4 regions of the Streptomyces sp. NPDC053367 genome follow, and region 3 is predicted to be linked to each of the others. Evidence: riboswitches for the same ligand, from Rfam matches in the RefSeq annotation. Region 3 holds a riboswitch; each other region holds the start of a gene.
What was found. Region 3 has a riboswitch for cyclic di-AMP ahead of ACIGXJ_RS09665 (M23 family metallopeptidase). Riboswitches for the same ligand answer to the same signal wherever they lie in the genome.
Positions count from the first base shown of each region.

Region 1: linked by a shared signal. The riboswitch ahead of ACIGXJ_RS25475 (transglycosylase SLT domain-containing protein) and the one ahead of ACIGXJ_RS09665 (M23 family metallopeptidase) in region 3 are both predicted to bind cyclic di-AMP.
Region 2: linked by a shared signal. The riboswitch ahead of ACIGXJ_RS13325 (C40 family peptidase) and the one ahead of ACIGXJ_RS09665 (M23 family metallopeptidase) in region 3 are both predicted to bind cyclic di-AMP.
Region 4: linked by a shared signal. The riboswitch ahead of ACIGXJ_RS27970 (M23 family metallopeptidase) and the one ahead of ACIGXJ_RS09665 (M23 family metallopeptidase) in region 3 are both predicted to bind cyclic di-AMP.

Region 1 is NZ_JBITYN010000009.1:189,988-197,356, reverse strand. It holds gene ACIGXJ_RS25485 (polyprenyl synthetase family protein) at 1-253, opposite strand, end outside; gene ACIGXJ_RS25480 (CocE/NonD family hydrolase) at 494-2,455, shown strand; cyclic di-AMP (ydaO/yuaA leader) riboswitch at 2,724-2,904, shown strand; gene ACIGXJ_RS25475 (transglycosylase SLT domain-containing protein) at 2,909-3,379, shown strand; gene ACIGXJ_RS25470 (HAD family hydrolase) at 3,387-4,211, opposite strand; gene fahA (fumarylacetoacetase) at 4,532-5,752, shown strand; gene ACIGXJ_RS25460 (M56 family metallopeptidase) at 6,195-7,133, shown strand; gene recQ (DNA helicase RecQ) at 7,312-7,369, opposite strand, start outside.
Region 2 is NZ_JBITYN010000004.1:129,190-136,558, reverse strand. It holds gene ACIGXJ_RS13335 (ATP-dependent Clp protease proteolytic subunit) at 79-708, shown strand; gene ACIGXJ_RS13330 (hypothetical protein) at 716-1,024, shown strand; cyclic di-AMP (ydaO/yuaA leader) riboswitch at 1,322-1,525, shown strand; gene ACIGXJ_RS13325 (C40 family peptidase) at 1,529-2,002, shown strand; gene ACIGXJ_RS13320 (ATP-binding protein) at 2,099-2,557, opposite strand; gene ACIGXJ_RS13315 (helix-turn-helix domain-containing protein) at 2,771-3,640, shown strand; gene ACIGXJ_RS13310 (DUF397 domain-containing protein) at 3,650-3,859, shown strand; gene ACIGXJ_RS13305 (8-amino-7-oxononanoate synthase) at 3,926-5,053, opposite strand; gene bioB (biotin synthase BioB) at 5,202-6,419, shown strand; gene ACIGXJ_RS13295 (adenosylmethionine--8-amino-7-oxononanoate transaminase) at 6,412-7,369, shown strand, end outside.
Region 3 is NZ_JBITYN010000003.1:19,271-26,639, reverse strand. It holds gene ribA (GTP cyclohydrolase II) at 1-523, opposite strand, end outside; gene ACIGXJ_RS09685 (MarR family winged helix-turn-helix transcriptional regulator) at 632-1,111, opposite strand; gene ACIGXJ_RS09680 (dihydrofolate reductase family protein) at 1,177-2,307, shown strand; tRNA gene ACIGXJ_RS09675 (tRNA-Met) at 2,405-2,478, shown strand; gene ACIGXJ_RS09670 (PP2C family protein-serine/threonine phosphatase) at 2,650-3,855, shown strand; cyclic di-AMP (ydaO/yuaA leader) riboswitch at 4,080-4,238, shown strand; gene ACIGXJ_RS09665 (M23 family metallopeptidase) at 4,250-5,308, shown strand; gene ACIGXJ_RS09660 (PrsW family intramembrane metalloprotease) at 5,334-6,746, opposite strand; gene trmB (tRNA (guanosine(46)-N7)-methyltransferase TrmB) at 6,798-7,369, opposite strand, start outside.
Region 4 is NZ_JBITYN010000010.1:261,510-268,878, reverse strand. It holds gene ACIGXJ_RS27980 (M16 family metallopeptidase) at 1-864, shown strand, start outside; gene ACIGXJ_RS27975 (M16 family metallopeptidase) at 861-2,249, shown strand; cyclic di-AMP (ydaO/yuaA leader) riboswitch at 2,464-2,628, shown strand; gene ACIGXJ_RS27970 (M23 family metallopeptidase) at 2,641-3,405, shown strand; gene ACIGXJ_RS27965 (GntR family transcriptional regulator) at 3,600-4,295, shown strand; gene ACIGXJ_RS27960 (HPr family phosphocarrier protein) at 4,446-4,727, opposite strand; gene ACIGXJ_RS27955 (GNAT family N-acetyltransferase) at 4,907-7,369, shown strand, end outside.

The DNA of each region.
Region 1 (7,369 bases), on a different contig from region 3:
GCTCGACCACCACCGCCGAGGGCACGACGCCCGGCGCGTAGGGGTCGCCGAACTGGGCGGCGAGCATCACGAGCAGCGGCCGGAACCGCTTGCCGCCCGCCCGCACCAGATGCTGGGCGGCCTCGGTGATGAAGGGCACCTCGCTCTTGGTGGCCTCGAGCAGCCCTTCCTCGACAGCCGCCAATCCGGCCTGGACATCGGCTTCCAGAGCCTGGTCCCGCACGCTCAGCCCGAACGGCCCGACGACGGTCACGAGGGGTCTCCTGTCTGCTGGTGTCTACTGGCGATTACGCGGTATGTCGATAGGTCGCTGCCATCACTCAAGTCAGCGTATCCGGTCACGTTTCGATCACTGCTGCCACCCACCCCGCAGGCCGGGCGGTATTGCGGCACGGCCGGTATGTTGCTGATCAACCGATAAGAACGGACATTTATCGACTCAACAGAGCGCCGCCCCAACGCTGAGCCCAGGTACCCCCCGAGGGATCCCGCCATGCGCATCCGTACGTCCTTCCCCCACGACACGGCCCACGAGGACCTGCGCGTCCCGCTCGCGGACGGGACGCTGCTGTATGCGCGCGTGTGGCGGCCCCTGACGGACGAGCCCGTCCCGGTACTCCTGGAGTACGCGCCGGACCGGCTGACCGACTCGACCGCGGTCCGTGACGCCCAGCGCCACCCCTGGTACGCGGGGCACGGCTATGCCTCCGTCCGGGTGGACGCCCGCGGGTACGGCAACAGCGAGGGGCTGCCCGCGGACGGCCGCTCGGCCTTGGAGACGGCCGACGGGGTGGACGTGGTGCTCTGGCTGGCGGCCCGGCCGTGGTGCGACGGCAGGGTCGGCATGTTCGGCATCGGCCGCGGCGGCCTCAGCTCCCTCCGTGTCGCGGCTCTGGCGCCCGAGCCGCTCAGGGCGGTCGTCGCGGTCTGCTGCGCCGACGACCACCCCGACAACGAACCGCACACCGCCTCGGGTTCCGTCCGGGCGGAGGAGGTGCTGACCCGCTCCGCCGCGGCCCTCGCCCGGGTCTGTCTCCCGCCGGACCCGTCGTACGCCGGTCAGGGCCGGCGCGATCTGTGGCTGAGGCGGCTGGAGGCCGTCTCGCCGGCCGTGCACACCTGGCTGGACCGGCAGCCCGGGGACGCGCCCTGGCCGCAGGGCGGCGGCAGTGTGGACCCCGACGCGATCCGCGCGGCGGTTCTCGCGGTGAGCGGCTGGCACGACCCGTACCGCGACACCGTGCTCCACCTGCTGGAGCGCCTGCCCGCCGACCGGGTCCGCGGCCTGCTCGGCCCCTGGCCCCACCGCTATCCCGACCGCGACCGGCCGCCCGGCCCGGCGATCGGCTTCCTGCAGGAGACGCTGCGCTGGTGGGACCACTGGCTGAAGGACGAGGACACCGGCGTCCTGGCTGAGCCCCTGCTGCGCTCCTACGTCACCGACGCGCACCCTCCGGCCACGACGTACCCGGCCCTGCCGGGCGGCTGGGCCGGGGAGCCCGCCTGGCCCTCGCCGAGGGTGACACCGGTGACGTACGCCCTCCGGGGCGCCCCCGTCGTCGTACGGTCGCCGATGCACACCGGTGTGGACGCCGGCCGCTTCCGGCCCCTCGGCCACGACGCCGACCTGCCGCCGGACCAGCGGGAGGAGGACGCGCGCTCGGCGTGCTTCGAGTTCGAGGTGGGCGAGGAGACCTGGGTGCTGGGGCGGCCCCGGGTGCGGCTGCGGCTTGCCTGCGCGGCGCCGCGCGGGCAGGTGGCCGCCCGGCTGTGCGACGTGGCCCCGGACGGGTCCTCGACGCTGGTCACCCGCGGGACGCTCGACCTCGTGGCCGCCGGGCCTGCGCAGCGGGCGGACTTCGAGCTGGGCGCCGTCGGGTACGCCTTCCCGGCCGGGCACCGCATCCGGCTCGCCGTCTCCTCGGCGTACTGGCCGTGGATCTGGCCCGAGCCGGGGTCGGGGGCCGGCTTCACGCTGGACCCGGCCGGCAGCACGCTGGAGCTGCCCGTGCGCTCGCGCGAGGCGGGCGCCGAGGTCGGCTTCGAGGAGCCGGAGCAGGCCGAGCCGCTGGGGGTGAGCCTGCCGGCCACCCTGGACGAGCCCCGGCCGGAGCGGGTGGTGGTGCGCGAGGTCGCCGAGGGCCTGTGGCGCCTTGAGGTCCTTCCGGTCCGTGGCGGCACACGCGTGTACCCGGACGGTCTGGAGCTCACCGAGGAGGCGCTGGAGACGTACACGATCCGCGCCGACGATCCGCTGTCGGCCCGCGCCCGCGCCGAGTGGTCGGTCCGGCTGCACCGGCCCGAGCTGCCCTGGGAGGCCACGGTCCGCACCCGTTCGGAGATCGGCTGCGACGGGGAGCACTTCGTCACCTCGGACGAGGTGGTCTGCACGGAGGGCGGCGAGGTCGTGTTCCACCGCACCTGGGAGAAGCGGATTCCACGGGCCGCCGATTAAGGGCGAGTTGGGCTCGATGTCTCAATTGCCGCTCTTGTGATCGACGGTGAGATGACTCACTGCCCGGCCGGTCGCGCGGCGGCCTGCCCCGCCGGCGCAAGCCGCCTCCCGCCGCCTGGTTGAGCGGCAGTCGCCATAAAGGATCAAGTGCCGCAAACAGACTGGATCATGCCTGACCGGTGCTTTGTGTGAATCCGGCACTTGTTTCGCGCATGTGCTCTCGCATACGTTCCCGGCCTGCCGGGCGGACGCCTAGTCCTGCCGCCGCCCAAGGCACCCACCGACATCGCAGCGGCAGGAGCGGGGGACCCAGGTAAGTCGCCGTCCCGGACGTCGTACCAGCTACGACACCCGGGACGGCTAGGGGTGAAGCCATGCCTTCTTCGGCACGGCCGGGCACCTTTCCGCCCGAACCCGACAGCTCACCTCGCAGGCGCCGGAGAGGAATTCCCCATGCCTGCGCACACGCATGCAAACCGCCGTCCCCGTCTCGCCCGTGCCCTCGCCGCCGCCGGTGTGGCCGCCGCCGCGCTCGCGCTGCCGCTCGTCGGCGCGACCGGCGCCTCGGCCGCCCCCGCGGCCACGGCGACGGCGACCGTGTACCCCGACAACCTCGACGGCTGGATCCGCCAGTCCCTCGACGTCATGGCCCAGCACGGAATCCCGGGCAGCTACGACGGCATCTACCGCAACATCATGCGCGAGTCCTCGGGCAACCCCCTCGCCATCAACAACTGGGACTCCAACGCGCTCGCGGGCACCCCCTCCAAGGGCCTGCTCCAGGTCATCGACCCGACCTTCGCGGCGTACCACGTGCCGGGCACCGCCTTCGACCCGTACGACCCGGTCGCGAACATCACCGCCGCCTGCAACTACGCGGCGGCCCGCTACGGATCGATCGACAACGTCTTCGGCGCGTACTGATCCCTCCTCAGCAGTAGATCCGTTCGAGGACGACGGCGATGCCGTCGTCCTCGTTCGAGCAGGTGATCTCGTCGGCCACCGCCTTCAGTTCCGGATGCGCGTTGGCCATGGCCACGCCGTGCGCGGCCCAGTCGAACATCGGGATGTCGTTGGGCATGTCGCCGAACGCCAGCGTGTCCCCGGGCGCCAGCCCGAGGTGCCGGGCCGCCAGTGCCAGGCCGGTCGCCTTGGTGACACCGCACGGCTGCAGCTCCACGGTGCCCGGCCCGGACATGGTGACCGTGGCGAGCGATCCGACCACCCCGCGCGCCACGGCAGCCAACTCGTCGTCACCCAGACTCGGATGGCGCAGCAGCACCTTGCTGATCGGCTCGCACCACAGATCGTCGCGCCGCTCCACCCGCACCGCAGGCAGCGTCGGGTGGGGCATCGTGTAGCCGGGCTCGATGAGGGTGAGCCCGTCGACGCCGTCCTGGTCCACGGCCGCGTACACCTGCCCCACCTCGGCCTCGATCTTGCCGAGCGCGGTCTCGGCCAGCTCCTGGTCCAGGGTGACGGACCACAGCAGCCGGTCGGCGCCGACGTCGTAGAGCTGCGCGCCCTGCCCGCACACCGCGAGCCCCGTGCAGCCCAGGTCCTCCAGCAGGGGGCGCACCCGGGGCGCGGGCCGGCCGGTCACCACCAGATGTCGGGCGCCGGCGTGCGCCACCAGCGCCAGAGCGGCCCGCGACCGATCGGAGAACGTGTCGTCGCCGCGAAGCAGCGTGCCGTCCAGATCGGTGGCGATGAGTGAGTACGGGGTGCGCTCGGCATATGCGGTGGGTGCGGCCATGATCAGAGAATACGGACATCGCGCGCCCCCTCCCCGGCGCCGACCGGCCCCCGCAGGGCGCCCGTCCCAGCCCACACGCCCCTTCAACTCCCTTTCACTCTCCGGGATTTCACCCCCAGGTGTCGCCCTGCGAACCTACGACCTCCCCGTCGGGCAGCCTCCTCTCCCCCGACCGGCGGCGGCACCCCGCCAGCCCCTGGGGCACTGCCCAAGACGGCCGCCTCGGCCGTAACGTGTGGCCCAGCCGCCCGCCCGTGCCCGCACCGGCGGGCGGCCGCACGGCACCGCACACGGCACGCACGAGAGCGAGGCACAACCGCATGCCCCCCTTCGATGTCCCCGAAGGCGACCCCTTCGGCCCGCACAACCTTCCGTACGGTGTGTTCTCCACCGGCGGCCCGGACCAGCGGACCGTCGGCGTCCGGCTCGGTGACCACGTCCTCGACGCGGGCGCGGCGGCCCGGGCCCTCGGCTCCCCCTACGTCACCCTGCTCGCCCAGCCCTCCCTCGACCGGCTGCTGGCCGCCGGCCGCACGGCCTGGTCCGACGTCCGGCGCGCGCTGACGGCCTGGGTGACGGTGCCCTCGTACCGCGAGACCATCGAGCCGCTCATGCACCCGCTCGACTCGGTGACCCTGCACCTGCCGTTCACGGTCGCGGACTACGTCGACTTCTACGCCTCGGAGAACCACGCCCGTAACGTCGGCCAGATCTTCCGCCCCGACGCCGAGGACTCCCTCACCCCGAACTGGAAGCACCTGCCGATCGGCTACCACGGCCGCTCCGGCACGGTCGTGGTCTCCGGCACCGACGTCATCCGGCCCTCCGGCCAGCGCAAGGCCCCCGCCGACCCCGCGCCCGTCTTCGGCCCGTCCGTCCGCCTGGACATCGAGGCCGAGGTCGGCTTCGTCGTCGGCACGCCGTCGCCCATGGGCAGCAGCGTGCCCCTCGCCGGCTTCCGCGATCACGTCTTCGGCCTGTGCCTGCTCAACGACTGGTCCGCGCGCGATCTCCAGGCCTGGGAGTACGTCCCCCTCGGCCCGTTCCTCGGCAAGTCCTTCGCCACCTCCGTGTCGGCGTGGATCACCCCGCTGGAGGCGCTGGAGGAGGCCCGTGTCGCCCCGCCCGAGCGCACCCACCCGCTGCTGCCCTACCTCGACGACGGCGACGAGGAGCCCCACGGCTACGACCTGCGCCTCTCCGTCGCGATCAACGGTCATGTCGTCTCCGAACCTCCCTTCTCCACCATGTACTGGACCGCCGCCCAGCAGCTCGCCCACATGACGGTCAACGGCGCCTCCCTGCGCACCGGCGACCTCTACGGCTCCGGCACCATCAGCGGCCCCACCGAGGCCCAGCGCGGCTCCCTCCTCGAACTCACCTGGAACGGCCGCGACCCCCTCGAACTCCCCGACGGCAAGCGCACCTTCCTTGAGGACGGCGACGTCGTCACCCTGACCGCCTGGGCTCCCGGCCCGGACGGCACCCGGGTGGGTCTCGGCGAGGTGACCGGGCGCGTCGTGCCGGGCCGGGTCGACTGAGGGCTCGCTCCGCGGGTGAGCCGGCCGGGATCCCCGGGATCCTGGGGGTGAGCCTGTTTGGTTCCGCCCCGGCGAGGGCACTGCGGCACCGGGTGAGCCTGGCCCGGGGTGCCTGGCCGGGGATGCCTGGCTTGGGGCGCCTGGCCCGGGGCGCCTGGCCCGGGGCGCCTGGCCCGGGGTGCCTGGTTGGGGGCGCCTGGCCGGGGGTGTCTGGCCGGGGGCCTGTCCAGGTGAGCCCGGTCGGCACGTTCGACAAGGCCCGTGATCCGCGACGGTCCTGCCGGATTTCTTACGTCGGTCGCCCGTCGCCGTCATACTGGCGGCGGGCGGTCGCCGGTCCGCTCCGACCGCCGGAGGGTGCGGCGCCCGGCGTTGCACCCCCGCGTCGCCCGCCCACCTGCCCCGCAGCCGACCCTTCCGATCAGGATCCGGAGCCCGTGGCATGACCGTCTGCATGCTCCTGCTGGGCGTCGTCGCCCTGACGGCCGCCGTGCCGGTCCCCCGTGCGCTGACCCGGGCCGCCTGGCCCGAACGGGAACCCGTGGTCGCGCTGTGGGTGTGGCAGTGCCTGGTGGCGACCGTTCTGCTGTGCTGCCTCACCGCCCTCGTGCTGAGTGCCGCCGCCGTCTTCGGGACCGTCCGGTCCCGGGTCTTCGCCCCGGCCCCGTCGGCCGTCACCGCCGCCTACGACCTGTCCGCTGCGCCGCCCTGGGTCACCGTCCTCACCCTCCTGCTGGCCTGCGGGGCCGCCTGGACCACCGCGATGCTCGCCCGTGAGCTGGTGGAGGCCCGCCGCCGGCGCGGAGCGGCCCGGGCGCATCTGCGGGAACGCGCCCCCGACCTGCCCGCCGGCCTCCCGGCCGCGCGCGGCCCCCTACTGGTGCTGGAGGACGAATACCCGGACGCCTGGTGGATGCCGGGCCACCCGCCCCAGCTGGTCGTCACCACCGGCGCCCTGCACCGGCTCACCGACCGTCAGCTGGACGCCGTGCTCACCCATGAGCGCGGCCACGCGCGCGCCCACCACGACTGGCTGCTGCACCTGTCGACGGCCCTGGCGACCGGCTTCCCCCGGGTGCCGCTGTTCACCCACTTCTGCGACCAGACCCGCCGCCTGGTCGAGCTCGCCGCCGACGACGCGGCCTCCCGCCGGTGCGGCCACCTCACCACCGCCCTGGCTCTGATCGAGCTGAACCAGCACCGCGGTGTCCTGTCCTGCGCCTCCAGCAACCGCCTCCTCGGCGAGCGCGTCGACCGCCTCCTGCAGCCACCGCCCCGGCTGGAGCGCGGGCAGCGGGCCCTGACGACGACGGTGGCGGCGCTGGTGCCGTTGCTGCCGCTGCTGATCACGTTCGCCCCTGGCCTGACGGCACTGAGCTGACGGGCGGGTTTCGGGCGCGGGCCCGGTCCGGGTCCTGATCCGTATCCCGGCCCGGGTCCTGATCCGTGTCCCGGCCCGGGTCCTGATCCGTATCCGGACCCCGCCCGGGGCAGGGGAAGGGGCAGGTGCAGGGACCTGCGGGCAAGCCGCGGCCCGACGGCCGGGCCCGGCCCCGGCGCTATATCCAGTCGTCCGGTTCCGGCTCGGCGTCCATCTCCGGCCAGTCGTCCGGTTCT
Region 2 (7,369 bases), on a different contig from region 3:
TCCCCACATTACGTCATGTACGTCCTGTACATTTTTCACGGAGCCCCTCCGTCGGGGATCCGGAAGGAGGCGTGAGTCATGAGCCCACCGTCCGCGCGCCATGTCCTGCCCGCCGAGCGCACCGGTTCCGGGCCGGGGACCGGGGACCCGTACACGAAGCTGCGGGAGGAACGGATCGTCCTGCTGGGCACACGCGTCGACGACACGTCGGCGAACGACGTGACGGCGCAGTTCATGTATCTGGAGCACAGGGACCCCGACCGGGACATCTCGCTCCACCTGTACTCGCCGGGCGGCTCGTACAGCGCCATGACGGCGGTCCACGACACGATGCGCTCCGTCGGCTGCGACGTGGAGGCGGTCTGCCTGGGGCAGGCCGGTACGGCCGCGGCGGTGCTGCTCGCTGCGGGTACGCCGGGAAGGCGGCTGGCGCTGCCGGGTGCGCGGATCACGCTGCGCCAGCCCGCCCTCGGCGAGCCGGTGGAGGGACAGGCCGGCGATCCGGCGGGCCGGGCCCGGGAATTGCCGCGGACGCGGGCCGGGCTGGAGGAGATGCCGGCCCGGCACACCGGGCGCCGCCGGGAGCAGGTGCGCGCGGACATCGAGCACGACCGCGTCCTCACCGCCCAGGAGGCGCTGGAGTACGGCCTGGTGGACCGGATCGTGCCCGCCCGCGCGGCTGCCCTCGCCCCGCCGGACGGGGAGTGAGGCGCCGGTGCTGCCACCCGAACTGCCGCCGCTGCCCGCGCTGACGCGCGCGGAGGGAGAGCTGATCGACCGTTACCTGGAGACGGTCGACCTGCTGGGCCGGATCAACCCCGCGCACCACGGCGACACGTACGGCGGACTGCGGGCCGCCCAGGCGCTGGTGCGCAAGGCCGCCGAACTGCGCGACGCACTCGCCCTGATGCACCAACGGGGTGAGTCGGAGCTGCACGCGCCGACGCTGGCGCGGGCGTTGCGCGTCCTGGACGGCGAGCGCCGCACCGCGCGGGTGGCGCTGCCGTCGCGCTCCGACGGCTGAGCGCGCGGAGCCGCTGTTAAACGGACCAGATGACGTACCCCCTTTCGGAGTAGACGGTTGTCCTATCTCGGGGCCCCAACGGTTGCGCGGTGCGCGCGCCTTCACCGCGGAGCAATGCGTTCCGTCCCTGGTCCGGGGGCTTTCGGCGGTCTTGACGGACGCTTGTCGATCAAGCTGTCCACCCGAACGGGCGAGTGGTGAGTAACAACACAAATCCCCGGTTCCACTGGGTATTTCGGACAGTTGTGAGTGAAGATCCCTGTCTGACGACAAGCCCCCGCCACCGCGGCGGGGCGATCCGGGCGGACGCCGAGTCCTGCCGCCGCCCGGATGACCGGTCGACAGGAGTGGATCGGCAGGAGTGGAGGACCCAAGCACGACGGTCCGCCGGAGAGCAGTTGTCCGAGCGGTCCTTGGGGTGAAGCCGCCTTCGGGCGGCCGGGCCACTTCGCCAGCCCGAATCCGACAGGTCATCCTTCACAGGCGGCTGACGAAGGGTTGCGCATGACCGCGCAGAATCGTGTCCCGTCTCTCATGGCCCGTGCCGGTACGGCCTCGGCCCTGACCCTCGCCGCCGTGGGCGGCTCCCTGGTGGTGCCCGGTGTCGCCGCCGAGGCCCAGGCCGCCACGCCCGCGACGAAGGCCCTGCAGGTGGCGGCCTCGAAGAAGGGTTCGCCCTACAAGTACGGCGCCACGGGTCCGTACCGGTTCGACTGCTCCGGGCTCACGCTCTACTCGTTCAAGAAGGCGGGCAAGTCCCTGCCGCGTACGGCCGCCCAGCAGTACAACAAGACCCGGCACATCTCCGCCAAGAGCCGCAGGGCGGGGGACCTGGTGTTCTTCCATTCGGGCTCGAACGTCTACCACGTGGGCATCTACGCCGGGAAGGGCCGGATCTGGCACGCGCCGAAGACGGGCGACGTGGTCAGGCTGCAGAAGATCTGGACGAGCAGCGTCTGGTACGGCCGCGTCAGCTGACCCGGTCCCGGGCGCCGAGGCCTCCTGACCGGCCGTCGGCGCCCGGGACCGGCTCTCCTGGGCCCCCGAGCGGCGCTGGTGCGCGCTCTCGGGGGCTCACGGCTCCTGCTGGCCCGCTGTGGTCACCGGCCGGGCCGGGACGGTCCAGGGGAGCTCGATGAGGACGGTCTTCCCGCCCTCACGGGTGGGTCTGACGCGCAGCCGGCCGCCGCACTCCGCCGTGAGACAGCGGATGATCACCATGCCGCGGCCGTTGTCCTGCTGCACCGCGGCCGGCAGTCGCTTCGGGAACCGCGGATGACTGTCGGTGACCCCGATGCGCAGCTGTTCGTCGCGCTCCAGACGCACTTCCACCGTGAAGGTGGGTGACTGCCCGAAGGTGTGCTGTACGGCGTTGGTGGCCAGTTCGGAGACGATCAGCCGGACGGTGTCGGCGCCGTCCGTGTCCGCCGGCAGACCCCACTCCCCGAGGGTGCCGACGACGAAGGCGCGGGCCGCGGAGACCGAGGCGGGATCGCTCGGCAGAGTGACGGATGCTTCCAGGTGGTCTGCCATGGCGACGTCGTCCCTTTCCCACGGGATCGCGGTCCGACATGCATCGGATGGTTCGAGTACGGTCCCGGACCGGTGTTTCGTTCGCCAGACTGCCACCAGTACGCCGGTAACGGTGGCGATCCACCAAGATATGCATATATCTGTCGCTCGAAGCGGTGAACTCTGCGACGGCAGAGCGTATTTGGGCGGCCCTTGAGGAGCAGGGAGGGGCCCATGCAGCACGGACCGGCGGTGCGCCGCCGAAAACTCGGCGCGGAGCTGCGTGCGCTACGCGCCCGCACGGGACTCACCAGCGGCGAGGCGGCCCGGCTGGTGGACTGGCATCAGTCGAAGGTGAGCCGGATCGAGACGGGCGCGAGTGGCGTGAAACCGTCGGACGTACGGTTACTGCTGGACGCCTACGGTGTCTCGGATCCCGAACTGCGCGAGCTGCTGATGATGTTGGCGGGCTCCGACGACGGGATCGGCCGGCACCACTGGTGGCACGCCTACCGCGGGGTGCTGCCACCCGCCTACCGGGACTTCATCAGCCTGGAGTCGCAGGCCAGCGCGATGCGCACACTGGAGACCTCGGTGGTGCCCGGGCTGCTGCAGACCCCCGAGTACGCCCGCGCGGTGACCCGGGCCGCGGTGGCCGGCCTGGCCGACGAGCCGGACGAGCGCGTGGACGCGCTGGTGCAGGTGCGGCTCGCCCGCCAGGAGGTGCTGCGGGCGCAGCCCCCGCTCAGACTGAGCGCCGTGCTGGACGAGGCCGTGCTGCGCAGGGAGGTCGGCGGGCCCGAGGTGATGGAGGGCCAGCGGCGGCGGCTGCTTGAGGCGGCGCGGCTGCCGCAGGTCCGTATCCAGGTGCTGCCGTTCTCCGCCGGGGCGCATATCGGCATCACCGGGCCTTTCGTTATCTTCTCATTTCCGCGCACTTCTGATCTGGACGTGGTTGTTCTCGACCACATGACGAGTAGCCTCTACCTCGAACGGAAAGAAGACCTGGAGGCCTACACCGAGGCCTTCAACACCCTTCAGGCGCACGCCCTTTCACCCGAGGACTCGCTGGATCACATCGCCGGGACAGTTGACGGCGCATAAGGAGGCACCATGTCTGCACTGCCTCGGAACGTCCCCTCCAGTACCCGACTGCACAGCGCGAAGTGGCTGCGCAGCAGCTACAGCACCGGAGCCAACAACTGCGTGGAGACGGCCCGCTGGTCGGGCCGTCTCGCCGTGCGCGACTCCAAGAGGCCGGAAGGACCCGCGCTGCTCTTCTCCCCCGAGAGCTGGGCCGGTTTCACGGCCGCATTCCACTGAGGGCGACCCAGGATCGTCCTCTTCCGAAAAGGGATCGGTTCCGGAACACGGCCGTGCTTCGCCGACTCACGGTCGCGTCTCACCGATCACCCGCACAGCGCGTTCGATCTGTTCCCCGGAGAGGTCCGCGCGGGCGGTCAGCCGCAGCCGGGAGATGCCGTCCGGCACGGACGGCGGCCGGAAGCAGCCCACGGCCACCCCCGCGGCGCGGCAGTCCGCCGCCCACCGCACGGCCTGCTCCGGGGACGGAGCGCGCACCGACACCACGGCCGCGTCCGGCCGCACCGCCTCATGGCCGGCCGCCGTCAGCCGCTCGTACAGCTCCCTCGCCACCTGCCGCGCCCGCGCCGCCCGCTCGGGCTCGCGGCGCAGCAGCTCCAGGGCGGCGAGCGCAGCGCCCGCCGCCGCCGGGGCGAGGCCGGTGTCGAAGATGAACGTCCGGGCAGCGTTGACCAGGTGCTCGATCACCCGCGCGGGGCCCAGGACCGCGCCGCCCTGGCTGCCCAGCGACTTCGACAGGGTCACCGTCACGACGACGTCCTCGGCGCCCGCGAGACCGGCCGCGTGCGGCGCGCCGCGCCCGCCGTCACCGAGGACGCCCAGGCCGTGCGCGTCGTCGACGACCAGGCCCGCGCCGTGCTCGCGGCAGGCCTCGGCGAGGGCGGCCAGCGGGGCCGCGTCGCCGTCGACGGAGAAGACCGTGTCGGACACCGCGACCGCGGGGCCGTCGTGGGTGCCCAGGGCCTTGCGGACGGCGTCAGGGTCGGCGTGGCCGACGACCTGGGTGGTGCCCCGGGCCAGCCGGCAGCCGTCGATGAGCGAGGCGTGGTTGCCCGCGTCGGAGACGATCAGCGAGCCGTGCGGGGCCAGCGCGGTGACCGCCGCGAGGTTGGCGGCGTACCCGGAGGAGAAGACCAGGGCCGCCTCGAAGCCGCAGAAGCCGGCCAGCTCGCGCTCCAGCGCGGTGTGCAGTTCCGTGGTGCCGGTGACCAGACGGGAGCCGGTCGCGCCGCCGCCCCACAGCGCGGCGGACTCCTGCGCCCCGGCGACGACCTCGGGGTGACGGGCCAGGCCCAGGTAGTCGTTGCTTGCGAGGTCCAGCAGCGGCGATTCGGCGGGGCGCGGACGCAGCGTCCGTACGAGTCCGGCGCGGCGGCGCTGTTCCGCCGACTCGTCGATCCAGCCGAACGCCATGGGTCCCTCCGCAGGATTTGTAGGCAGCGGACAGACACTAGCCGCAGGATCACCCGCCCACGGTGTGGCAATACCCACACGTCGAAGGCCGTTCGTTGTGCGAAGTCACATTGGCCCCGGGTGGGTCCGTACGACAGGATCGGCTCTCATGGATCTGCTGAACACGCTGGTGGACAAGGGGCTTCGGCGCGAGCTGCCGACCCGCGAGGAAGCGCTCGCCGTGCTGGCCACGTCGGACGACGAGCTGCTCGACGTCGTGGCCGCGGCCGGAAAGGTGCGCCGGCACTGGTTCGGGCGGCGCGTGAAACTGAACTACCTGGTCAACCTCAAGTCGGGCCTGTGCCCCGAGGACTGCTCCTACTGCTCCCAGCGGCTGGGGTCGAAGGCCGAGATCCTCAAGTACACGTGGCTCAAGCCGGACGAGGCGTCCCAGGCGGCCGCCGCGGGTCTGGCCGGCGGCGCCAAGCGGGTCTGCCTGGTGGCCAGCGGGCGCGGTCCGACGGACCGTGACGTGGACCGGGTCTCGGAGACCATCAAGGCCATCAAGGACCAGCACGAGGACGTCGAGGTGTGCGCGTGCCTCGGCCTGCTGTCGGACGGCCAGGCCGAGCGGCTGCGCGAGGCGGGCGCCGACGCCTACAACCACAACCTCAACACGTCCGAGGGGACGTACGCGGACATCACGACCACGCACACCTACGCCGACCGCGTCGACACCGTGCAGAAGGCGCACGCGGCGGGTCTGTCGGCCTGCTCGGGTCTCATCGCGGGTATGGGCGAGAGCGACGAGGACCTGGTCGACGTGGTGTTCTCGCTGCGCGAGCTGGACCCGGACTCGGTGCCGGTGAACTTCCTCATCCCGTTCGAGGGCACGCCGCTGGCCAAGGAGTGGAACCTCACCCCGCAGCGCTGTCTGCGCATCCTGGCGATGGTCCGGTTCGTGTGCCCGGACGTCGAGGTGCGTATCGCGGGCGGCCGTGAGGTCCACCTGCGCACGCTCCAGCCGCTCGCGCTGCACCTGGCCAACTCGATCTTCCTCGGCGACTACCTCACCAGCGAGGGCCAGGCCGGCAAGGCCGACCTGGAGATGATCGCCGACGCCGGCTTCGAGGTGGAGGGCGCAGGCGAGGTGACGCTGCCCGAGCACCGGGCGTCCGCGGGGGGCTGCGGCTCCCACGCGGCGGCGGGGGGCTGCGGTGGACACGAGGACGCCGGCTGCGGCGAGGCCGCGGGCGGTTGCGGCTCCCACGCGGACGGTGGCGTGTGCGGTACGGCCGCCTCCGCCGCCCCGGCGAACGAGCCGCGCCCCGACCTGGTCGCCGTACGCCGCCGCGGTGCCGGTACGGACCTCGCGCCCAATGCCTGAGCTCGGCGTACCGGAGCTGCTGGACCTGGACCGGCGGCATGTGTGGCACCCCTACGGCCCGATGCCCGGTCAGGCGCAGCCGCTGGTCGTGGAGTCCGCGAGCGGGGTCCGGCTGCGGCTCGCGGACGGCTCGGGCGAGCTGGTCGACGGCATGTCGTCCTGGTGGGCGGCGATCCACGGCTACCGCCACCCGGTGCTCGACGAGGCCGTGGGCGAGCAGCTCGGTCGGATGAGCCACGTCATGTTCGGCGGGCTCACGCACGAGCCCGCCGTACGGCTGGCGAAGCGCCTTGTCGACATGTCGCCCGAGGGCCTGGAGCATGTGTTCCTGTGCGACTCCGGGTCGGTGTCGGTCGAGGTCGCGGTGAAGATGTGCCTGCAGTACTGGCGCTCGCTGGGCCGACCGGAGAAGCGGCGGATGCTGACCTGGCGCGGCGGCTACCACGGGGACACCTGGCAGCCGATGGCCGTGTGCGACCCGGACGGCGGGATGCACGCGCTGTGGTCGGGTGTCCTGCCGCAGCAGGTGTTCGTCGACGCGCCGCCGGCCGCCTACGAGGAGGCGTACGCCGAGCTGCTGCGCTCGGCGATCGCGGAGCACGCGCACGAGCTGGCCGCGGTGATCGTGGAGCCGGTGGTGCAGGGCGCGGGCGGCATGCGCTTCCACTCCCCCGCCTATCTGCGGGTGCTGCGCGAGGCGTGCGACGCGCACGACGTGCTGCTGGTGTTCGACGAGATCGCGACCGGGTTCGGGCGTACGGGCGCGCTGTTCGCGGCGGACCACGCCGGTGTGACGCCGGATGTGATGTGCCTGGGCAAGGCGCTGACCGGCGGTTATCTCAGCATGGCGGCGACGCTGTGCACACCGCGCGTGGCCGACGGGATCTCGCGGGGCGAGGTGCCGGTGCTGGCGCACGGGCCGACGTTCATGGCCAACCCGCTCGCCTCCG
Region 3 (7,369 bases):
GGTCGTGGACCGTGATGCCCAGGCCGCTCAACTGGGTCGCCTTGTCGGGGTTGTTGGAGAGCAGGTCCAGCTCGGTGATGCCGAGGGCGCGCAGCATCTGGGCCGCCGCGGTGTAGTCGCGGTCGTCCTCCGGGAGGCCGAGGGCGGCGTTCGCCTCGTAGGTGTCGAGGCCCTGGTCCTGGAGGGCGTAGGCGTCGAGCTTGTTGTAGAGGCCGATGCCGCGGCCCTCCTGGCGGAGGTGGAGCAGGACGCCGCCGCGCTCGGCTATGCGCTCGACCGACTCGCGCAGCTGGGGGCCGCAGTCGCAGCGGGCCGAGCCGAACACGTCGCCGGTGAGGCACTCGGAGTGCAGGCGGACCAGGGGGGTCCCGGCGCCCGGCTCGCCCAGGATCACCGCCAGGTGCTCGGCGCCGTCCGCCAGCCCGTGGAAGGTCACCAGCTCGGCGTCGACGCGGTAGCCGTCGGCGAAGCTCAGCGGGACCCGGACGCGGGCGCGCTGGGTGGCGGCGGGCAGGTCGGGCATGGGATCTCCGTCCGGTCGGCGGGCACGGCGGCATGCTTCAGATTTGAAGCAGCTGCGGACACGAACCTAGCCCGTGCTTGAAACTTTAAGCAACCGGAGTGGCGCATCTCACGAGCGGCGCAGCCACGGCACGTCGTCGTCCTCCTCCGCGCCCTGGATGGCCGTGCAGATCTCCTCCAGCTGCCCCACCTGCTCCGGTGCCAGCCGGTCGAACAGGCGCCTGCGGACCGTCTCGACATGGCCGGGTGCCGTGCGCTCCAGGACCGACATGCCCTGCGCCGTCAGCGCGGCGATGCTGCCGCGCCGGTCCGAGGGGCAGCCCTCGCGGGCCACCAGGCCGTCCTTCTCCAGACGGGCGACGCCGTACGTCAGCCTGCTGCGGGTGATCTTCAGTGCCCCGGCCAGCTCCGTCATGCGCAGCCGCCGCTCGGGCGCCTCGGACAGGGTGGCCAGGATGGAGTAGTACAGATGAGGCATGCCGGCGTCCTGCTGGAGCTGCCGGTCCAGCGCGTCCTCCAGGAGGTGCGTCGCGGCGACGTAGGCGCGCCAGGCGCGCTGCTCGTCGGGGGTGAGCCAGCGGGTCGTCATGCCGCCAGTGTAGGTTTGCTTCAAACTTGAACCAAGTTCACCTCTTTGAGGGAGACCGCGCACCGATGCCGTACCCGTACGTCCTCCTCTCCGCCGCCGTCTCCCTCGACGGCTACCTCGACGACACCGGCCCCGACCGCCTGCTGCTCTCCTCCCCGGCCGACTTCGACCGGGTCGACGCCGTACGGGCCTCCTGCGACGCGATCCTCGTGGGCGCAGGCACCCTGCGCGCCGACAACCCCCGGCTGCTGGTCAACTCCGCCGAGCGGCGCGCCGCCCGGGCGGCCGAGGGCCGGCCCGAGTTCCCGCTGAAGGTCTGCGTCAGCGCCACCGGCGACCTCGACCCCGCCGCCCGCTTCTGGCACACCGGCGGCGAGAAGGTCCTGTACACGACCGAGAAGGGCGCCGAGCGCGCCGGGCGGGCGGGGATCGCCGCCGACGTCGTCGCCCTCGGCCCGGCGCTCGACTGGCGGGCCGTCCTGGAGCATCTGCACGACGTACGAGGAGTGCGGCGGCTCATGGTCGAGGGCGGCGGCACCGTCCACACCCAGCTGCTCCGGCAGCAGCTCGCCGACGAACTCCAGCTCGTCCTCGCGCCCCTGCTGGTCGGCACGCCCGAGGCACCCCGGCTGTTCGGGCCCGGCGGCTACCAGGGCGGGCGGCTGCGGCTGGTCGAGACGCGGCGGATCGAGGACGTGGTGCTCATGCGCTACGAGCCCACCGCGCCCGGCACGGCAGGCACCGCCGTGCCCGCCGACCGGCACTGGCTCGCCCTCGCCTGCGAGCTGGCGGCCATGTGCCCGCCGTCGCAGAGCGCCTTCAGCGTGGGTGCGGTCGTGGTCGCCGCGGACGGGACCGAGCTGGCCCGCGGCCACTCCCGCGAGGGCGACGACCCCGTGGTGCACGCCGAGGAGGCCGCCCTCGCCAAGATCGACCCGGCGGACCCCCGGCTGCCCGGCGCCACCGTCTACTCCAGCCTCGAACCCTGCGCCCGGCGCGCCTCCCGGCCGGCACCCTGCGCCCGGCTGATCCTCGACGCCGGTGTACGCCGGGTGGTCACCGCCTGGCGGGAGCCCGACACCTTCGTCGCCGACGCGGACGGCAGCGGGCTGCTCGCCTCCCAGGGGGTCGACGTCGTCGTCCTGCCGGAGTACGAGGAGCGGGCCAAGGCGCCCAACGCGCATCTGCCCGGCTGACCCGCGACCGGCCCCGGAAGCGAAACCCGCAGGTCAGAGGGGTGGGCCTAAACGTTTCGCTTTCTGTCCCGCAGATGGCGTACACTGGTTTCACCGACGCGGGGTGGAGCAGCTCGGTAGCTCGCTGGGCTCATAACCCAGAGGTCGCAGGTTCAAATCCTGTCCCCGCTACTGAAGACTCAGGGCCGGTGTCCATGCAGATGGACACCGGCCCTGAGTCGTTCCCGCAGACGCTGTCGCCCGGGTGGACCACCCCGCTCGCCGCCCCGCGCCCGCCACGGCAAGGCTGGACGGACGGGGCCCGACGCGCGGCCCGCGACGACATGCTCTGCGGGAGTACGAGTGGTGCCGCCTGGTGAGCTGTGGCCCGAGCCGAGGGACGCGAGCGCGCACCGAGGGGCTGCCGAGCGGACCGGTGCGCACCTCGCGCGGCCACCGCGCCCGCGCCGCAGGCGGCGGCCCGACGGGCGGCGGCTCACCTTCATCCGCACCTGCGTCCGCGCCCTGCCCGCCCTGCTCATCGCCGGCGGCGCCGCCTACGACTGGCTCACCCCGGCCGCGTACGCCGCGGTCCCCTTCTTCACCGCGGCCCCCCTCGTCGCCGCCCCGCTCTACTCCCGGCGCGGCACGCTGCTCACCGGGGCCGCCGCGATCGTCGTCGTCCTGGGCGTGCACCTGCTGATGGGGATCGTCCTGGACGTCGATTCGGTCACCGAGCTGGTCACCGTGGTGACGGTGTCGGCCCTGGCCGTCGTCATCAACGTCCTGGTGCGCCGCAGCGACGAGCGGCTCGCCTCCGCGCGGGCGATCGCCGAGGCCGCCCAGCGGGCCGTCCTGCCCGAACCGGCCGAGCGGATCGGCGAGTTCGAGATCGCCGCGCGCTACGAGGCGGCGCAGGCGGACGCCTTCATCGGCGGCGACCTGTACGCGGTGCAGGACAGCCCCCACGGGGTGCGGCTCATCGTCGGGGACGTCCGCGGCAAGGGCATGGGCGCGGTGTCCGCGGTCGCCGTCGTCATCGGGGCGTTCCGGGAGGCGGCCGAGCAGGAGGCCACCCTGGAGGCGGTCGCCCGGCGGCTGGACCGCGCCCTGGACCGGGAGGGCGCACGGCGCGAAGGGCCGGACGCCCACGAGGGGTTCACCACGGCCGTGCTCGCCGAACTCCCGCACGGCGACGGTGTCGTACGCCTCGTCAACCGCGGCCACCCCGCCCCGCTGGTGCTGCACGTCAACGGCACGCTGGACGCCCTCGCCGCCCGCCGGACCGCGCTGCCGCTCGGGATGAGCGAGCTCGGCGGCCGGCCGGACCACGCCGAGGAGCACCCCTTCCCCGCCGGAGCCACCCTGCTGCTCCACACCGACGGCCTGTCCGAGGCGCGCGACGCCCGCGGGAGGTTCTACGACCCCGAGGCGCGGCTCGCCGGACGCACCTTCCGTGGCCCCGGCCATCTGCTGCGCACCCTCGCGGAGGAGGTCCGCCGGCACACGGGCGGCGCCCTCACCGACGACATGGCGCTGCTCGCCGTACGGCGCCCGGCCCCGAAGTGACGTGCTGTGACCGGACGAGCGCCCTGCGCATAACATCTGAGTCACCATCAAAAACTCGTACGGTGCTGAGCCGGGGTCAACTCGCCCGTTTTTCGCCGTCCGTGGGCCGTACGTCCCGGCCGGGAAGTTTAATGATCAAGCCGAACGGCTTGGAATTGCGGCCCCGGTTCTATTAACGTCCGATAACGCAGCGCGGTCGTCCCAGCCGTCACAAGAGACGGCTCCGTGCGCACGCGCCGAATCCCGTCAGGGAACCGGGGAACCACCAACTTGGGGTGAATCGGGCGTATTTCGCCGTGGACACACGGTCGCATATACGCGCGTAGGAGACCTTCCTGCTCCGAACCCGTCAGCTAACCCGGTAGGCGAGAAGGAAGGAAAGGAGCACGCCCACGTGGCGTCCAACCGCCCTGCCCCGCACGTCCCGTTCGTGCCGGGCCAGCGCACCGCCGAGACCGAGGAAACGTTCGTCTACGGCGGCCACCCCACCGACGAGGGACCGTGGGAGGAGTGGAACCCCACCGCGGACTCCGTCCGCCCCGTCCGCGGCCGCCACCGCGTCGCCAAGCAGCGCGGCGGACTCGCCCGCAGCTCCACCGTCCTCGGCGTCGGCGTCATAGCCGCCGTGGGCGCCGGCGGCATGGCCAGCGCCCAGTCCGGCAAGCCGCCGGTCGCCATCTCCATGCCCGACCTGCCCTCCATCGGCTCCCTCATCTCCGACGGCGACGCGCCCGCCGAGGAGACCACCGAGGCCGTCGCCCCGCTCAGCAGCCTCGGCACCGACACCGCCGACACCGCCACCGAGGGCACCGCCGACGCCGGCGAGGCACTGCGCGCCCGGATCATGGCCCAGGCCGCCCAGCAGCAGGACCAGGCCGACACCAAGGCCGCGGAGGCCGCCCAGGCCGCGGCTCAGGCAGCCGCCGAGAAGGCCGCGGCCGAGGCCGCCGCCCAGGCCGAGAAGGAGGCGGAGGCCAAGGCCGCCGCCGCGAAGGCCGCCGCGGAGGAAGAGGCCCGCAAGAAGGCCGAGGCCGAGCGCCTCGCCGAGCTGGCCCGCCAGTACACGCTGCCGACCTCCTCGTACACGATCACCTCCACCTACGGCCAGGCCGGCTCCATGTGGTCCTCCGGCTACCACACCGGCCTCGACTTCGCCGCGCCCACCGGCACGCCGATCAAGGCCGTCCACACCGGCACGATCACCGAGGCCGGCTGGAGCGGGTCGTACGGCTACAGCACCGTGCTCACCCTCGAGGACGGCACCGAGATCCGCTACGCCCACCAGTCCTCGATCAACGTCAGCGTCGGCCAGCAGGTCAACACCGGCGACGTCATCGGACGGGTCGGCGCCACCGGCAACGTCACCGGACCGCACCTGCACCTCGAGGTCCACATCGACGGGGCCGGCGTGGACCCCATGGCCTGGCTGCGCGACCGGGGCCTGAACCCCTGACGCCCCTGCGGCCGGCGCGACGGCTTCACTGAAACCCCGGCGGTCCTGACGGCAACCCCCCGACGTCAGGGCTGCCGGTTTCGTCGTGCGCGGCCCCGCTCCAGGAGCGGTACGGGTTGTACGCGGGGTACTGCGGGTGGGCCGGGTGCAGCGGCTGGGCCGGATGGGGCCGGCCCCCGTAGCCGTACCCGTGGTACGCCGGGACGGGTGCCGTGGCGCGTGCCGCGTACTGCAGGGCCGGGCGGGCGACCTCGTGCCGGCTCCACAGCTCGCCCAGCAGTTCCCGCTCCCGTACGGCGAAGTCGGCGCCGGCTCCGCCGCGGCGTGCGCGGTGGCGCAGGAAGGCCAGGGACGTGGCGTACGCCTCGTACTGCGCCACGGCTCGCTTCGCCTGCCTGCCCAGGTGATGGCCGGCGTACTCGCGGGCCAGCCGGCGGGCGCGCATCGAGCCGAGCGCGTACGGCTCCGCCGGGGTCAGCCAGCCCGCCACGACGTACGGCGGGAGTTCCTCGCGGACCGTGCGCAGCTCGCGCTGCCGGGTCCAGATCACCAGCCAGGTCAGCAGCCCGAACGCGGGCACCATGAAGACCCCGTACACCGCGAAGAACCCGTAGTCGCCGAAGGTCGCCGAGCCGTTCCACAGCGCGTGCATGCCCATCGCCAGGAGGAGGCCCGAGAGGGGCAGCGCCGTGCGGCGCAGGGTCCGGCGTTCGCCGGCGAGGGCGGCGATGCCGAAGCCGATGCCGGTCAGGACGGTGAACAGCGGGTGCGCGAACGGCGACATGATCACGCGGACGAAGAAGGTCGCGGCGGTGACCGACGCGATGCCGGTGTCACCGGTGAGCTGGTCGGTGCCGAAGGCGTTGCCCAGGTAGAGGATGTTCTCCGTGAACGCGAAGCCGGTCGCGGTGACACCGGCGATGACGACGCCGTCGACGATTCCCGTGAAGTCCGCTCTGCGGAACAGGAACAGCAGCAGGATCGCGGCGGCCTTCGCGGACTCCTCCACGACCGGCGCTATCACCGTGGCGCCCAGGGTGTCGGCGCTGGACGGGTCGGCCGTCGCCGTCGCTATCCAGCGCGTCGCGAAGCTGTTCGCCACGATCGCGATCAGTGCCGCCGCGCAGGCCCCCCAGGCGAAGCAGAACAGCAGATTGCGCCAGGGGCCCGGCTCCACCCGGTCCAGCCAGCGGAAGACGGCTATGAGCAGGGGGACGGGCAGCACCGCGAGCCCCAGACCCACCAGGAAGCCGTCCGTGCCGGTCTGCTCGCGCACCAGAGCCAGGATGACGAGCCCGGACAGCGCCAGCAGGGTGATCAGCGCGCCGTAGCGCACCCAGCCGCGTTGCCACCAGTGCGGGTGCCGTGGGCCGCCGGCCGGGCCCGGGGGACGGGGCGGATACGCCGGGTGAGCCGGATACGGGGGACAGGTGGCCACGACATCGACCCTAACGAGACAGGGGCGCCGGCCGCAGGCGGGTGAGCGGGCTCAGGCGCCGGTGGGGGGTTGGGGTTCGGCTGTGTGCTGTACGCGACGGAAGAGCAGGTCGTTCACCACATGTCCCTTGTCCAGTCCCTGGCCCTCGAAACGGGTCAGCGGCCGGAAGCCGGGGCGTGGCGCGAAGCCGCCGCCGGGCTGGGTGTTCTCGAAGTCGGGGTGCGCGGTGAGCACCTCCAGCATCTGCTCCGCGTACGGTTCCCAGTCCGTCGCGCAGTGCACCAGCGCGCCCGGCCTGAGGCGGGTGGCGGCCAGGCTCAGGAACTCGGGCTGGATCAGACGCCGCTTGTGGTGGCGCTTCTTCGGCCAGGGGTCCGGGAAGTAGACGCGCAGGCCGTCGAGGGAGTCCGGGCCGAGCATCTCGCGCAGCAGGATGATCGCGTCGCCGTTGGCGACCCGGATGTTGGTGAGGCCGCCTCGGTCGGCCAGGCCCAGGAGGTTGCCCTGGCCGGGTGTGTGGACGTCCACCGCGAGGATGTTGGTGTCCGGGTCGGCGGCGGCCATCTGGGCGGTGGCCTCGCCCATGCCGAAGCCGATCTCCAGCACGACGGGGTGGTCGTTGC
Region 4 (7,369 bases), on a different contig from region 3:
GACCTGGACGCGGCGACGCTGGAGGACGCGCGCGCGTTCTTCCGCACCTACTACGCGCCCAACAACGCCGTGCTGTCCGTGGTCGGCGACATCGACCCCGAGCAGACGCTCGCCTGGGTCGAGAAGTACTTCGGCTCCATCCCGGCCCACGACGGCAAGCCCGCCCCGCGCGACGGCACGCTGCCCGACATCATCGGCGAGCAGCTGCGCCAGGTCGTCGAGGAAGAGGTGCCCGCGCGGGCGCTGATGGCGGCCTACCGGCTGCCGCAGGACGGCACACGCGCGTGCGACGCCGCCGACCTGGCGCTGACCGTCCTCGGCGGCGGCGAGTCCTCCCGCCTCTACAACCGGCTCGTACGACGCGACCGTACGGCCGTCGCGGCCGGCTTCGGCCTGCTGCGCCTGGCCGGGGCGCCCTCGCTGGGCTGGCTGGACGTGAAGACCTCCGGTGACGTCGAGGTGCCCGTCATCGAGGCCGCCATCGACGAGGAGCTCGCCCGGTTCGCCGAGGAGGGCCCGACCGCCGAGGAGATGGAGCGCGCCCAGGCACAGCTGGAGCGCGAGTGGCTGGACCGGCTCGGCACGGTCGCGGGCCGCGCCGACGAACTGTGCCGCTACGCCGTCCTGTTCGGCGACCCGCAGCTCGCCCTGACCGCCGTACAGCGTGTCCTGGAGGTGACGGCCGACGAGGTCCGCGAGGTCGCCGCGGCGCGGCTGCGGCCCGACAACCGCGCGGTGCTCGTCTACGAGCCGCTGTCGCCCGAGTCCGCGGAGCACACCGAGGACGAGGACTTCCCCGAGGACCCGGAGGCCGAAGCCATGGTCGAGGCCGCCCACGACGACAACGAGGAGGCGGCGAAGTGACCGAGCTCGCCACGATGGACTTCCACCCGCAGCCCAAGCCGGGCGAGGCCAGGCCGTGGGCTTTCCCGGCGCCCACGCGCGGAACGCTCGACAACGGCCTGACGGTGCTGCGCTGCCACCGCCCCGGCCAGCAGGTCGTCGCCGTCGAGGTCCTCCTCGACGCGCCGCTCGACGCGGAGCCGGCCGCCCAGGAGGGCGTGGCCACGATCATGGCACGGGCCTTCTCCGAGGGCACCGACAAGCACTCCGCCGAGGAGTTCGCGGCCGAGCTGGAGCGCTGCGGCGCCACCCTCGACATGCACGCCGACCACCCCGGCGTGCGGCTCAGTCTGGAGGTCCCCGCCTCCCGCCTGGCCAAGGCCCTCGGTCTGGTCGCCGACGCCCTCAGGGCGCCCGCCTTCGCCGACGGCGAGATCGAGCGGCTGGTGCGCAACCGCCTCGACGAGATCCCGCACGAGATGGCCAACCCGGCCCGGCGCGCGGCCAAGGAGCTCTCGCGGCAGCTGTTCCCGCAGAGCTCGCGCATGTCGCGCCCGCGCCAGGGCAGCGAGGAGACGGTCGCCGCGATCGACTCCGCCGCCGTACGCGCCTTCTACGAGCGGCATGTGCGCCCCTCGACCGCCACCGCCGTGGTCGTCGGCGACCTGACGGACCTCGACCTGGACGCGCTGCTCGGCGAGACCCTCGGCGCCTGGACGGGCTCCAAGGCCGCGCCCCGGCCCGTGCCCCCGGTCAGCGCCGACGACACCGGCCGGGTCGTCATCGTGGACCGCCCCGGCGCCGTCCAGACGCAGTTGCTCATCGGCCGGGTCGGCCCCGACCGCCACGACCGCGTGTGGCCGGCCCAGGTGCTCGGCACGTACTGCCTCGGCGGCACCCTCACCTCCCGCCTGGACCGCGTCCTGCGCGAGGAGAAGGGCTACACCTACGGTGTGCGGTCCTTCGGACAGGTGCTGCGCTCCGCGCCCGACGGCAGCGGCGCGTCGATGCTCGCCATCAGCGGGTCCGTCGACACCCCCAACACCGGCCCCGCGCTCGCCGATCTGTGGACCGTGCTGCGCACGCTCGCGGCGGAGGGCCTCACCGACGCCGAGCGGGACGTTGCCGTGCAGAACCTCGTCGGGGTGGCGCCGCTGAAGTACGAGACGGCCGCCGCGGTCGCGAGCACCCTCGCCGACCAGGTCGAGCAGCACCTGCCCGACGACTTCCAGGCGACGCTGTATCAGCAGCTCGCCGCCACCGGCACGGTGGAGGCCACCGCGGCCGTCGTGAACGCCTTCCCGGTGGACCGGCTGGTGACGGTCCTCGTCGGCGACGCGGCGCAGATCAAGGAGCCCGTGGAGGCCCTCGGCATCGGTGAAGTCACCGTGGTGACCGCCGAGTAGGGCGGCGAATTCGCGCCACACACGCGTGGGGCCCTGGTGACCGGAGCGTCATCAGGGCCCCTCTTTGTCCGAGTTGGCCGTGAATTGCAGGAGATGCTGCCTGTCTGCCCTGTGGCGTGCGCTACAAAAAGCCTGATCCATTAGAGGATCGAACGATGATCCCCTTAGTGTCGTCCGGGCTGTCCGTCAGGCAGTGCGCCGCACCCGCGGCACCGGACAGTCATCGCCGAGTCCCCGTACGGCGCGAGCCAGGGGAGCCGGGGACCCATCGAAGTCCCTGGGGTGAATCGGACGCCCGCGCGTCACGCGAGGGGGTCCGTAGGAGACCTTCCTGCTCCGAACCCGTCAGCTAACCCGGTAGGCGAGAGGGAAGGAAAGGACAAGCCACTTCATGGCGTTCACGCGCGCCAACGGGAAGCACCGCCGTCCCAGCAGGATGCAGCGCACCACCGCCCGCGCGGCGGGCGTCGCGGCCCTCACCACCACCGGCGTCATCGGCACCCTCGCGGGCCCCGCCCTCGCCGCCGAGCCCGAGGCCGAGCAGACCGGCCTGCTGCCGGTCGTCACCATCGGCGACTCCGTGGCCGAGCAGATCGACGCCCAGGCCGCCGCACAGAAGCAGGCCGCCGAGGAAGCGCTCGCCGAGCAGCAGGCCGAAGAGGCCGCCGTCAAGCGCGCCGTGGCGCGGGCCGAGGCCGCCCGCGAGGCCAGGGAGCGCGCCGCCCGTGAGGCCGAGCGCAAGCGCCTGAACACCTTCGTGGCCCCGATCGCGGGCTCGTACGTCTCCACCGGCTACCAGGCCAGCAGCGCGCTGTGGTCCTCCGGCAGCCACACGGGCGTCGACTTCCACGCCGCCAGCGGCACCGTCGTCCAGTCCGTGGGCATGGGCACGGTCGTCGAGGCCGGCTGGGGCGGCGCGTACGGCAACCAGGTGGTCATCCAGATGCACGACGGCACGTACACCCAGTACGGCCACCTCTCCTCCATCTCCGTCGCCGTGGGCCAGTCGGTCGAGCCCGGTCAGCAGATCGGCCTGTCCGGCGCCACCGGCAACGTCACCGGCCCGCACCTGCACTTCGAGGCCCGCACCAGCCCGGAGTACGGCTCGGACATGGATCCGGTCGCCTACCTCCGCTCGCACGGTGTGAACATCTGACCGACAGGTTTTCCGCGAAAGCCCCGGCTCCCGCAGCCGGGGCTTTCGGCGTTCCCGCCGCCCCGCTCCGGCCGATTGACCAAAAAATATCCATGGATTCCGGCTCGCCGTCGGAAATGCGGCCGCATTGCAATAGAGTCGCTGAACACACGTCAATCGTCGACGTTTCACGGGGATTAAGGCGGAGGTCGGTCATGCGTGTTCCGGCGCACTCGGTATGCACGGCGATCCGGGACGACATCGTCGCGGGCGTCCACGAACGCGGCAGCCGGCTCACCGAGGAACTGCTCGCGCGCCGCTACGGCGTCTCGCGCGTGCCCGTCCGGGAGGCGCTGCGCACGCTGGAGGCGGAGGGCTTCGTCGTCACCCGGCGGCACGCGGGCGCGTGCGTGGCAGAACCCACCGAGCAGGAGGCCGCCGACCTGCTGGAGATGCGCATGCTGCTGGAGCCGCTGAGCGCCTCACGGGCCGCCCAGCGCCGTACCGAGGCCCATCTGAAGGTGCTGCGCGGCCTCGTCCGGCTGGGCCAGGAGCGGGCCAGGCGGGGCAGCAGCGAGGATCTGCGCTCGCTCGGCGGCTGGTTCCACGAGACGCTGGCCCAGGCCTCCGGCAGCCCCGCCCTGGTGTCGGTGCTGACCCAGCTGCGGCACAAGATCGCCTGGATGTACACCACGGACGCACCGACGGGGCCCGTGGACTCCTGGGCCGAGCACGGCGCGATCGTGGACGCCGTCGCGCGCGGGGACGGTGAACGCGCGCGGGCGATCACCGCGCTGCACACCGAACGGGCGATTGCCGCGCACCGGCTGCGCTTTTCCGGGGGCGCCGACCGCGCCGACCGTGTGAGGACTTCGCAACATCCCGTAAACATGTCGGGCGTGCGGCATTAACACGAGCGCCGTATACAAAGAGGAGTAATTTCCTGGGGGTTTATTCATGCTGCCCGGGAGTCTATTTCTCCCGCGCGTGAACTCCCCCTGAACGGGGAAATGCGAAGGGCTCGCCCGGTAATGCGGACGAGCCCTTCGGTGTCGGATTCCTCAGACGGTCTCGGGAAGCTCCTCAAGGCCTTCGGCGACCAGCTTGGCCAGGCGGTCGAGGGCGGCGTCCGCGCCCTCGGCGTCGGAGGCCAGGACGATCTCCTCGCCGCCCTGGGCGCCGAGGCCGAGGACGGCCAGCATGGAGGCCGCGTTGACGGGGTTGCCGTCGGCCTTGGCGATCGTCACGGGGACGCCTGCGGCCGTGGCGGCTCGGACGAAGATGGAAGCGGGGCGGGCGTGGAGGCCCTCGGCCCAGCCGACGTTGACGCGGCGCTCAGCCATGTGTTGCTGCCCTTCAGTGCTCAGGGTTGTCTAGACCAGTGTTCCACACGTGAAGCGTCTCCGGGACGGGCCTGTCTCCCGCTCCCGGGGCGGCGGCCGGACCGCGGCCTCGGTCCGGACCCCGCGTCCTCACAGACTGCCCCGCGCCGTTGTCGTACGCGAGCCGTACTCTGGGCCCCATGCAGAGCGCGCCGGACCGGCAGGAGTACCCCGCCCACTGGGAAGCCGACGTGGTGCTGCGCGACGGCGGCACCGCGCGCATCCGCCCCATCACCGTCGACGACGCCGAGCGCCTGGTCAGCTTCTACGAGCAGGTCTCGGACGAGTCGAAGTACTACCGCTTCTTCGCGCCCTACCCGCGCCTGTCCGCCAAGGACGTCCACCGCTTCACGCACCACGACTTCGTGGACCGGGTGGGACTCGCGGCCACCATCGGCGGCGAGTTCATCGCCACCGTGCGCTACGACCGCATCGGCCCCCAGGGGCTGCCCGCGTCCGCACCCGCCGACGAGGCCGAGGTCGCCTTCCTGGTCCAGGACGCCCACCAGGGGCGCGGGGTCGCCTCCGCCCTCCTGGAGCACATCGCGGCCGTCGCCCGCGAGCGCGGCATCCGCCGCTTCGCCGCCGAGGTGCTGCCCGCCAACACCAAGATGATCAAGGTGTTCACGGACGCCGGCTACACCCAGAAGCGCAGCTTCGAGGACGGCGTCGTCCGCCTGGAGTTCGACCTCGAGCCCACCGACCGCTCCGTCGCCGTGCAGCACGCGCGCGAGCAGCGCGCCGAGGCCCGTTCCGTACGGCGGCTGCTCGCGCCCGGCTCCGTCGCCGTCGTCGGTGTCGGCCGCACCCCCGGCGCAGTCGGCCGCGGCATCCTCGACAACATCCGCGAGGCCGGCTTCACCGGACAGCTCTACGCCGTCAACCGCGCATTCCCCGAGGAAATGAAGGAAGTCGACGGCATCCCGGCCCACCGCTCCGTGCGGGACATCCCCGGCCCGGTCGACCTCGCCGTCGTCGCAGTCCCCGCCGAGCGGGTGCCCGACGTCGTCGCCGAGTGCGGCGAGCACGGCGTACAGGGACTCGTCGTGATCTCCGCCGGATACGCCGAGAGCGGCCCCGACGGCCGCGAGCGCCAGCGCGAACTCGTCCGCCACGCGCGCGCGTACGGCATGCGGATCATCGGGCCCAACGCCTTCGGGATCATCAACACCTCGCCCGAGGTGAACCTCAACGCCTCCCTCGCCCCCGAACCGCCCCGCCCCGGCCGCATCGGACTGTTCACCCAGTCCGGCGCCATCGGCGTGGCCCTGCTGTCCCGGCTGCACCGGCGCGGCGGCGGCGTCACCGGCGTCACCGGCGTGTCCACCTTCGTTTCCGCGGGCAACCGCGCGGACGTCTCCGGCAACGACGTCGTGCAGTACTGGTACGACGACCCGGACACCGACGTCGCCCTGATGTACCTGGAGTCCATCGGCAACCCGCGCAAGTTCACCCGCCTCGCCCGGCGCACGGCGGCCATGAAGCCCCTGGTCGTCGTCCAGGGCGCCCGGCACGGCGGCGCCGCCCCCCAGGGGCACGCCGTACGGGCGACCCGGCTGCCGCACGAGACGGTGTCGGCCCTGCTGCGGCAGGCCGGGGTGATCCGCGTCGACACCATCACCGAACTGGTGGACGCCGGGCTGCTGCTCGCCCGCCAGCCGCTGCCGGGCGGGCCGCGGGTGGCGATCCTCGGCAACTCGGAGTCGCTGGGCCTGCTGACGTACGACGCGTGTCTGTCCGAGGGGCTGGAGCCGCTGCCGCCGCTGGACCTGACGACGGGAGCGAGCGCGGGGGACTTCCGGCGGGCGTTGTCGCGGGCCCTGGCGGACGACTCCTGCGACGCCGTCGTGGTCACCGCGATCCCCGCGATCGGGGAGGGGACCCCCGACGACGCGCAGCTGGCCGAGGCGCTGCGCTCCGCCGCGGAGGAGGTGCCCGGGAAGCCGGTGCTGGTCGTGCACGTGGAGCTCGGGGGACTCGCCGCGGCGCTGTCCGCCGCGGCCAGCACCGCGCCCGAGGCCCGCGTGAAGGCACGGGGCGCGGCAGACGGTGACCACCCGCTCCCGCCCCACTCCGCGGGGGCACCCCCGGCGGAACGTCCGCCCGCCGCGGCGGCCGGCCCGTCCGGCACCAGCGACGCAGGCCCCCGGCTCATCCCCTCCTACCCCGCAGCCGAACGCGCCGTCCGCGCGCTCGCCGAGGCCGTTAAGTACGCGCAGTGGCGGCGGGACGCGGCGCGGCCCGGGAAGGTCCCGGAGTTCGAGGACGTCGACGAGAAGGGCGCCGCGCGGCTGATCGACGGGCTGCTCACGCGCGGGCAGGGCCTGACCCTCGGCACGGACGAGACCTGCGACCTGCTAGGCAAGTACGGCGTCAGGGTGCTGCGCGCGCTGCCCGCGCCCACGCCCGAGGCCGCCGTGGAGGCCGCGCGGGCCATCGGCTACCCCGTGGCCCTGAAGGCCACCGCCCCGCACCTGCGGCACCGCGCGGACCTGGGCGGGGTCCGCCTCGACCTCGCGGACGAGGAGCAGCTGCGGCGGGCGTACGCGGAGCTGACCGGCCTGTTCGGCAGGCCCGAGGAGCTGCGGCCGGTCGTCCAGCGC